2 regions of the Agromyces sp. Y558 genome follow, and region 1 is predicted to be linked to the other one. Evidence: predicted binding sites of a transcription regulator. Region 1 holds the regulator's gene; the other holds the start of a gene.
What was found. The regulator LexA, encoded in region 1, represses DNA repair genes until DNA is damaged. The targets are predictions, from matches to a motif close to TCGAACANNTGTTCGA.

Region 1 (4,301 bases):
TCCGCGACGCAAGTGCATACGCACCTCTGCTATTCGGAATTCGGCGTCGTGATCGATGCGATCAAGAACCTCGACGCCGACGTCACCTCGATCGAAGCGGCCCGCAGCCGCATGGAGGTCGTCGACGACATCGAGACGAGCGGATTCGATCACGGCATCGGCCCGGGCGTCTACGACATCCACTCGCCGCGCGTGCCGAGCGTCGACGAGGTGCAGGCGCTCCTCGAGCGCGCAGCCGCCGCGATTCCCGCCACCCGGCTCTGGGTCAACCCCGACTGCGGCCTGAAGACGCGCGGCTACGACGAGACCGTCGAGTCGCTGCGGCACATCGTCGAGGCGACCCGTGCGGTGCGGGCCGGTCGCGCCGCTTCGGTACTCGCCGGGTAGCACGGGCGAGCGGATGCCGCGGCTCGCGGCATCCGTTCGGCATCCGTTCGGTCAGCGTGCGGATGGGGCTCGGCCAGCGTACGGCCGACGCTCGGCTAGTGCCGAGGCGACGCACAGCCGCAGCGCGTAGCTTGGTCTCATGCAACTCGCGGTCCACGAATCCGGCGGGGGTTCGCGAACGGCGGTCCTCATCCACGGCATCATGTCCGATTCCCGTGCGTGGCACCGAGTGACTGCCGAACTCGAGGCGCAGGGATTCCGGGTGCTCGCGGTCGACCTGACGGGTCATGGACGCAGCCCGCGTGCTGTGCACTACTCGCCCGCCGCGTGGGCGAGCGACGTCGTCGAGACGCTCACGCCGATGCTCGACGGCCCGCCCGATCTCGTCATGGGTCACTCGCTCGGCGGACTGGTGGCGAGCCTGGTCGCCGATCGGCTTGCGCCTCGCGCGGCGATCTACATCGACCCGGCCTTCTCCTTCCCGAAGGGCGTGAAGGGGTGGGCGTTCAAGGCATTCTTCGCGATAGCACCGAGGCCGCGCCGGTCGGCCCTGGTGCGCATGAATCCGAAGTGGAGTGCGGTCGACGTCGAGATCGAGCTCGCGACGCTTCGAGACTGGGACAAGCGCACCATCCTCGGTTTCACCGATACGCGACCGCTGGTGCCGCCCGTGCGCCTCGTCGCCCCCACTCTGGTGCTCCTGGCGGAGAAGAGCCTGCTGATCACGGCGAAGATCGCCCGGCAGCTGCGCGGACAGGGCATGACCGTCGCGACCCTGCGCGGCACGGGCCACACGGTGTTCCGTGACGATCACGCGGGGTTCATGGATGCAGTGTTCGACTGGTTCAACGCGTTGACGCCTGCCGCGGTCGGGAGCGCTCTCGCCGCGGCTCGACCCGCGGTTCAGGCTGCAGCATAGAGCCGGGCCTCCCCGCCGCTCCGGAACGGACTGGCGGGGTTGCCCAGTCAGACTGCTCGGAGCACCGCGACGATCTTGCCGAGCACTTCGGCATGGTCGCCGACGATGGGCTCGAACGCGCTGTTCCGCGGCAGCAGCCAGGTGTGACCGTCGCGCTGGCGGAACACCTTCACGGTCGCCTCACCGTCGAGCATCGCCGCGACGATCTCACCATTCTCTGCTGTGCGCTGCGATCGCACCACGACCCAGTCGCCGTCGCAGATCGCGGCGTCGATCATGGAGTCGCCCACGACCTTCAGCATGAACAGCTCGCCTTTGCCGACCAGTTGGCGGGGGAGGGGGAACACCTCGTCGATCTGCTGTTCGGCCGTGATCGGCACGCCCGCGGCGATACGGCCGACCAGCGGCACCATGGCCGCGTCACCGACCGGGGTCGGGTCGGAGGAGGTCACAGCGCGCTCGGTGACACCGGGCAATTGAATGAGCACTTCGAGCGCACGAGGGCGGTTGGGGTCGCGCCGAAGGTACCCGGCGAGCTCGAGCTGGTTCAACTGGTGCGTGACGCTCGAGAGCGAGGAGAGGCCGACGGCGTCACCGATCTCGCGCATGCTCGGCGGGTAGCCGCGACTGGAGACCGAGCGCTGGATCATCTCGAGGATCGAGATCTGCTTGGCGCTCAAGCTCTTTCGGCGGCGTGGCCTGCCGGCCGCCTGCACGTCGTCGATGTCGGTGCTCAACGTCTTCGCCCCTCGTAGCGGCCGCTTCGCGACCGGATGTCGGTGATGTCCGGTCGACTCCCTTCCAGACATTCGAAACTGTATCCGCCTCTCGCGCGCGCGGCAAACATTTGTTCGAGTGTGTCGCGGAATCCGTCCGTCGGAATTCCCCGCGTCCGCCCTTGCGTTGTTCGTCATTCGAATGTATGTTCGGAACAGAGTTTCGCATCCGGCCCTCCCGGCCGAGGGTCGGATGCGACTCCTACAGGAGGTGTGACATGAGTGCAGCGATCGCAACGACCGGCTTCCAGCCCCCGAGGGCCCTTCCGCGAGAGGAGGCGGCGTCGGTGACTCCCGCGCGCACGACGCTCCGGCTGACGCGACGGGGTCGCATCGTGTTCACGTCGCTCGCCGCACTTCCGCTCGTGGTGTGGGCATTCGTGGCGGTGATCGGCGCGGGCGGCGCCGCGGCCGACGTCGAATCCAGGGGCGTCTCGTTCGAGGCTGCGTCGTTCGAGTACACGACGGTCGGGCAAGGCGATTCGCTCTGGGAGATCGCCGAGTCGATCGACCCCGGGGCCGATGTGCGAGAGATCATTGCTGAGATCATGCGACTCAACGGGCTCGATGACGCGGTGGTCGAACCCGGTCAGCGCCTCGCACTTCCCGCCGTCCCGTGACACGCGAATAGGCGAAGCTTCGGGCTTCCGTCGGTCGATGACGGCTTGGCCGAATGGCCTCGGTGCGCATCGTTAGCATTGAAGGGTGACGAGTCTTGAAGACCTCCCCATCCGCGATGACCTTCGTGGTCGCACCCCGTACGGGGCTCCGCAGCAGTCCGTTCCGGTCGCGCTGAACGTCAACGAGAACACGCATCCGATTCCCGAAGACGTCGCACACGATGTGGTCGCTCGCGTCGCCGCCGCCATTCTCACCCTCAATCGCTATCCCGATCGAGAGTTCACCGAGTTGCGCCATGCACTCGCCGGCTATCTGGGCCACGGCCTCGAGCCGGCGCAGATGTGGGCCGCGAATGGTTCGAACGAAGTGCTCCAGCACATTCTTCAGGCATACGGCGGGTCGGGCCGCACCGTGCTGGGCTTCGCCCCGACCTATTCGATGTACGGCCTGCTGGCCTCCGGCACCGGCACCGAGTGGGTCACCGCCGGTCGCGATGACGAGTTCGAACTCAGCCCCGAAACGGCCGTAGCGGCGCTGCGAGAGCACGATCCCGACATCGTGCTGCTCTGCGCGCCGAACAACCCGACGGGTACGCCGCTCTCACTCGAGACGATCGAGGCGGTCGTCGACGCGGCGCGCGGCATCGTGGTCGTCGATGAGGCCTACTTCGAGTTCGCCGACCCCGGAACTCCGAGTGCGCTCACGCTCCTGCCGGGGCGGTCCCGGCTGCTCGTGTCGCGCACGATGAGCAAGGCGTTCGCATTCGCCGGTGCCCGCGTCGGCTACCTCGCCGGTGATCCGGCCGCCATCGACGCCCTCCGGCTCGTGCGACTGCCGTACCACCTCTCCGCGCTCACCCAGGCGGCCGCCCTCGGCGCCCTGGCGCACGCGGCCGAGATGCTCGCGATGGTCGAAGAGATTCGCAGCCAGCGCGAGCGCATCTCGATCGAGCTCCTTCGACTCGGATTCCACCCGTATCGCAGCGGCTCGAACTTCGTGCTCTTCGGCGGGGTCGAAGACCCGCATGCGGTCTTCGAACAACTGCTCGCGCGCGGCATCCTGATCCGCGAGATCGGTATCCCCGGTCACCTGCGCGTCACGGCCGGCACTGAGGCCGAGACCACCGCCTTCCTCGAGGCGATCGCCGTTTCGGCCCCGAATAGGATCGACTCATGACCGCAACGAGATCGCCGCGCACCGCCCGGGTCCAGCGCGAGACGAGTGAATCGAGCATCGACCTCTCGATCGATCTCGACGGCACCGGCACGAGCGATATCGAGACGAGCGTGCCGTTCTACGACCACCTGCTCACGGCGTTCGCGAAGCACTCGCTCACAGACCTCACTGTGCGGGCACGCGGCGATATCGAGATCGACGTGCACCACACGGTCGAAGACGTCGGCATCGTGCTCGGGCAGGCGATCAGGCAGGCGCTCGGCGACAAGCGCGGCATCTCGCGGTACGGCGACGCCCTCGTGCCGCTCGATGAGGCGCTCGCACAGGCCGTCGTCGACATCTCGGGGCGCCCGTTCCTCGTGCACACCGGAGAGCCGACCGGGTTCGAGTACCACCTCATCGGCGGGCACTTCACCGGGTCG
Region 2 (4,301 bases), 2.1 Mb from region 1:
TTCACGAGCGGGTTCGCCTGGTAGATCGGGTCGAACCAGGTCTCGCCGCCGATGTTCGGCAGGCCGAGGCAGTTGCCGTAGAAGCTGATGCCCGACACGACGCCGTGCACGACGCGTGCAGTGTCGGGGTGGTCGATCGCGCCGAACCGCAGGGCGTCCATGACCGCGACCGGGCGGGCGCCCATGGAGATGATGTCGCGCACGATGCCGCCGACGCCGGTTGCTGCGCCCTGGAACGGCTCGATGTAGCTCGGGTGGTTGTGGCTCTCGATCTTGAAGGTGACCGCCCAGCCCTCGCCGACGTCGATGACGCCCGCGTTTTCACCCATGCCCACCATGAGGTTCTTCTTCATCTCGGGCGTGACCTTCTTGCCGAACTGCTTCAGGTAGATCTTGCTCGACTTGTAGGAGCAGTGCTCGCTCCACATGACGGAGTACATCGCGAGTTCGGCGCTCGTGGGGCGGCGGCCGAGGATGTTGCGGATGCGCTCGTACTCGTCGGGCTTCAGGCCCAGCGCGGCGTACGGCTGCTCCTTTTCAGGAGTCACTGCGGCGACCTCGACGGTGTCGAGCGCCGGCGTCGCGGTGCTCCCTGAGCCCGTCGAAGGGGCAGCGGTGTTGGCGGGGGCTTCAGTGGTCACGAGTGGCGAGCTCCAGAGAACGGCGGCGAGCGGATGCCGCGGGGCGGATGCCTGACCCCGCAAGTCTACCGGCCGCTGTGGTGCGACTGCGGCGCCCCGACCGGGCGCTGTGGTGCGACCGTGGCGCCCCCGACCCGGCGCTGTGGTGCGACCGTGGCGCCCCGACCGGGCGCTGTGGTGCGACCGTGGCGCCCCGACCGGCCGTTGCGATGCGACCGGTCTCACGCAACCGCTGTGACCACTCCGGCGGCCGAGGCTGAGGTGGTGGGCACGGGCACGGGCATGGGCACAGGCGTGGGCAACGACCGCTGCCGTTCGACCTGCGGCGAATTGTCGGGATGCCGTGCTGGGCCATGGCGAGACAGGAGGTGACGCGCTGCCACATTGCCCGGTCGGGGCCGTTGCTCGGGGTCGAGGTGTGCGGGCGGGACGAACCAGCTGCGAGCATCGCGGATGAAGATGCTCCACCCGTCGTCGTGGACCCGATGATGATGGAAGCTGCAGAGCATGATGCCGTTCGCCACGTCGGTGCGGCCACGGTGGCGCTTCCACCACGCGATGTGGTGAGCCTGGGCATGCGACGGGGGTCGGTGGCAGCCCGGCCATGCGCAGCCGCCGTCTCGTTCGACGAGCGCGATCTTCTGGGCCGGGGAGAATCGCCTTGCCGCGCGGCCGAGCTCGAGGGGTTCGCATCCGTTGCGCATGAGCAGCGGGGCGACCCCGGCCGACTCGGCGAGTTCGCGCGCGGTGGTGGCCGACACGGGCTGATCGACGCCGTCGATGTTCGCGTGCCCACGCCCTGTCACGAGCGCATCGACATCGATGCGGGCGACGACGCTGACCCCTCGAAGTGCTGGCGGTGCGGCCGCGCTCGAGAGGGACAGCCTCGCGATGTCGGCCAGCGCATCGGCGTTCATCTGCCCGATCGTGCGTTCTTCGCGGAAGAGGGGGTCGGCGGCCTCGACCTCGCCGTCACCTGGGTCGGACACGAAACCTGCGCCAGAATCGCCGTCAGCGTTGCCGTCAGCGTTGCCGTCGGCGCCGGAGCCGGGCGCCGTGTGGTCGCCCGTCGCCCCGAACGGACGCTTCGCATCTCGTGCCCGGTGCAGTTCGGCACCGACGAGCGCCTCGATCGCGAGCTTGATCGGTGCCCCGTTCGCCGGATCGAACGCGCCCTTCAGATTGATCATGCCCGCCGCGTCTTGCCAGATGGAGAGACCTCGCCGGGACCGGAGCTCGTCTTCGCGCGGCTTCACACCGTCTGGATCGAGGTGCGCTTCGAGCTGTTTGATCAAGCGCGTGAGCCCGTCGACGCCGACCATCGGAGCGCGGTCGACGAGGAGCAGTTCTGCGGCGTCGACCTCGTCGCGCGCGACGACCGGCGGCAGGTGGTCGAGAAACCGGCGGATGACCTCGGCCGCAGCGACGCCGAGCGTGCCTGCATCGAGCGCGGAAGCAACATGCGGATGCCGCGGGGGCAGGGCCTCGCCGGTGAACGAGGCACGGTGGCTCGTGGCCTGACCCACCGCGACGAGCCGTGCGGCATCGGAGTAGCGGCCGCCGGTCGTCTGTGCGATCAGCCGCTCGGGCGAGGAGAAGCCGTGCTTTCGCGACAAGTCGTCGCCGTCGCCACCGCCACGCGAGCGCTCGGCGATGCCGGCTGCGCAACGTGCTTGCAGGGCCTCGACGCGGCGACCGAGCCTGGCCAACGACTCGGTCGCGCGCATGAGCCCGTCGTCGCTCATGACGCCGATGTCGGCCTCAGCGTCGCGCGACGCGGCGAGCAGGGCTCCCGCCCACTCCTGCAGCACCGACGCGCACACCGCTTCGAGTTCGCGGAGTGCTGCAGGGGCTTCGGGCATGTCACTATTCTAGCGGGTTTCAGACTCAAATACGAATGAATGTTCGAATGTGGAGAACTCGAGTGGGACGCCCCGAGGTGCACCGCCCCGAGGTGCACCGCCCGAATGCGCCGCCCCGAAGCGCGCCGCCCCGAGGTGCACCGCCCCCGGAACCCGAGCCGCCCACGAGCCACCCGCGAACCTCCACGAACCCCGCGAACCCCCACGAACCACCTGCACCCAGCGGCATCCGCTCTGTAGACTGAACGCGGTCGCCGCATTCTCGGCGGCCCTGGGCGCGCACATCAGCGCGCAGTCGACCCGCCGTCGGCCACTCGCGGAGCCCCGCCCCGCCGTCCGCGGGGAACGCCCTTCGCTCAGGTACTCCCATGACGCCGTCCACTCCCGTCGATCGAACCGACACCACGCCCGCCCTCGCGCCGCCGTTCCCGTGGCTCGGCCTCATCGTGCTCGCCGCCGCCGTCTTCCTCTCGGTCACTATCGAGATGATCCCGACGGGCCTGCTGCCCGACATGAGCCGCGAGCTCGAGGTCAGCGAGCCCCTCATCGGCCTGCTCGTCACCGTGTTCGCCGCGACCGTCGTGGTGCTCACGGTGCCGCTGTCGGCCCTGACCAAGCGGATGCCGCGACACACCCTCATCGTCATCGCGCTCGCCGTGCTCGCGGTCAGTTGCGTGCTCACCGCGTTCGCGCCGAACTACGGCACGGTGCTCGCCACCCGCATCCTCGGCGGCGCAGCCCACGGCCTGTTCTGGTCGGTCGTCGGTGCGTACGCAGGCCACCTCGTGCCGAAGGAGCAGCTCGCCCGCGCCGTCTCTATCAGCGTCGCGGGCGGCTCGCTCGCGTTCGTGCTCGGCGTTCCGCTCGGCACGGCGCTCGGCCAGGCCTTCGGCTGGCGGCTCGCGTTCGCCGGAATCGGCGTGCTCACACTCCTCGGCGCCCTCCTCGTCTGGCGATTCCTTCCTCCAGTACGGCACCATGCGGGCGAGACGGATGCCGCGCCGCTCCGTCTGCGCAGTGATCCCACGTTCGTGCCCGTACTCGTCGTCTGCCTGATCACCGCGGTCACGATGGTCGGTGCGTACACCTTCTACACCTACGTCGCGCCCTTCATCACCGAGGTCATGGGACTGCCGGCCAGCGCCATCAGCCCGATGCTGCTCGCCTACGGCATCGCGGGCGCGGTCGGCCTCGTGTTCGCGGGAACCGTGCTCGGACGCCGCCCCACCGTCGGACTCGCCGTCGCGCTCATCGCGACGGGCCTCGGCGTCGCGGGTCTCGCGCTCTTCCCGCAGGTGCCGGGCGTCGGCATCGCGTGCTTCCTCCTGTGGGGCACGGCGTTCGGGGCGCTCCCGCCGATGCTCAACACACGCTTGCTGCATTCGGCGTCGGCGCGCATCCGCGATGCCGCGGCATCCATCTACACGACGGCCTTCAACACCGGCATCGGCGGCGGGGCGCTGCTCGGCGCGATCCTGTTCGGCGTGATCGGGCTCGGCGGACTTCCGTGGGTCTTCGTGGCGCTGCTCGCGTGCTCGAGCACCGCCCTCATCTGGACCGCTGCCGTCAATCGCGTGCACCGCTGACGATTCGACCGTTGGTCGAGTCGTTTCCGTTGGTCGAGTCGCGAGCGAAGCGAGCGTATCGAGACCTGGGGGCGGGGTCTCGATACGCGGGCTCCTTCGTCGCGCACTCCTCGACCGGCGGTGGGGCTCCTTCGTCGCGCGTTACTCGACCGGCGGGGCAGCTACTCGGCTCGTGAGAACGCGGCGGCGCGCTCGATCTGCTCGCGCGTGAG

Region 2: AC1C2T_RS01840 (DUF222 domain-containing protein) is a predicted target of LexA. The motif match lies at 2,535-2,550, and genes of this name have one in related genera.

Annotation. Positions count from the first base shown of each region.
Region 1 is NZ_JCAIUH010000001.1:2,483,208-2,487,508, forward strand. It holds gene metE (5-methyltetrahydropteroyltriglutamate--homocysteine S-methyltransferase) at 1-387, shown strand, start outside; gene AC1C2T_RS11580 (alpha/beta fold hydrolase) at 527-1,306, shown strand; gene lexA (transcriptional repressor LexA) at 1,354-2,031, opposite strand; gene AC1C2T_RS11590 (LysM peptidoglycan-binding domain-containing protein) at 2,301-2,702, shown strand; gene AC1C2T_RS11595 (histidinol-phosphate transaminase) at 2,788-3,879, shown strand; gene hisB (imidazoleglycerol-phosphate dehydratase HisB) at 3,876-4,301, shown strand, end outside.
Region 2 is NZ_JCAIUH010000001.1:406,289-410,589, reverse strand. It holds gene purL (phosphoribosylformylglycinamidine synthase subunit PurL) at 1-548, opposite strand, end outside; gene AC1C2T_RS01840 (DUF222 domain-containing protein) at 863-2,503, opposite strand; gene AC1C2T_RS01835 (MFS transporter) at 2,872-4,089, shown strand; gene AC1C2T_RS01830 (shikimate 5-dehydrogenase) at 4,251-4,301, opposite strand, start outside.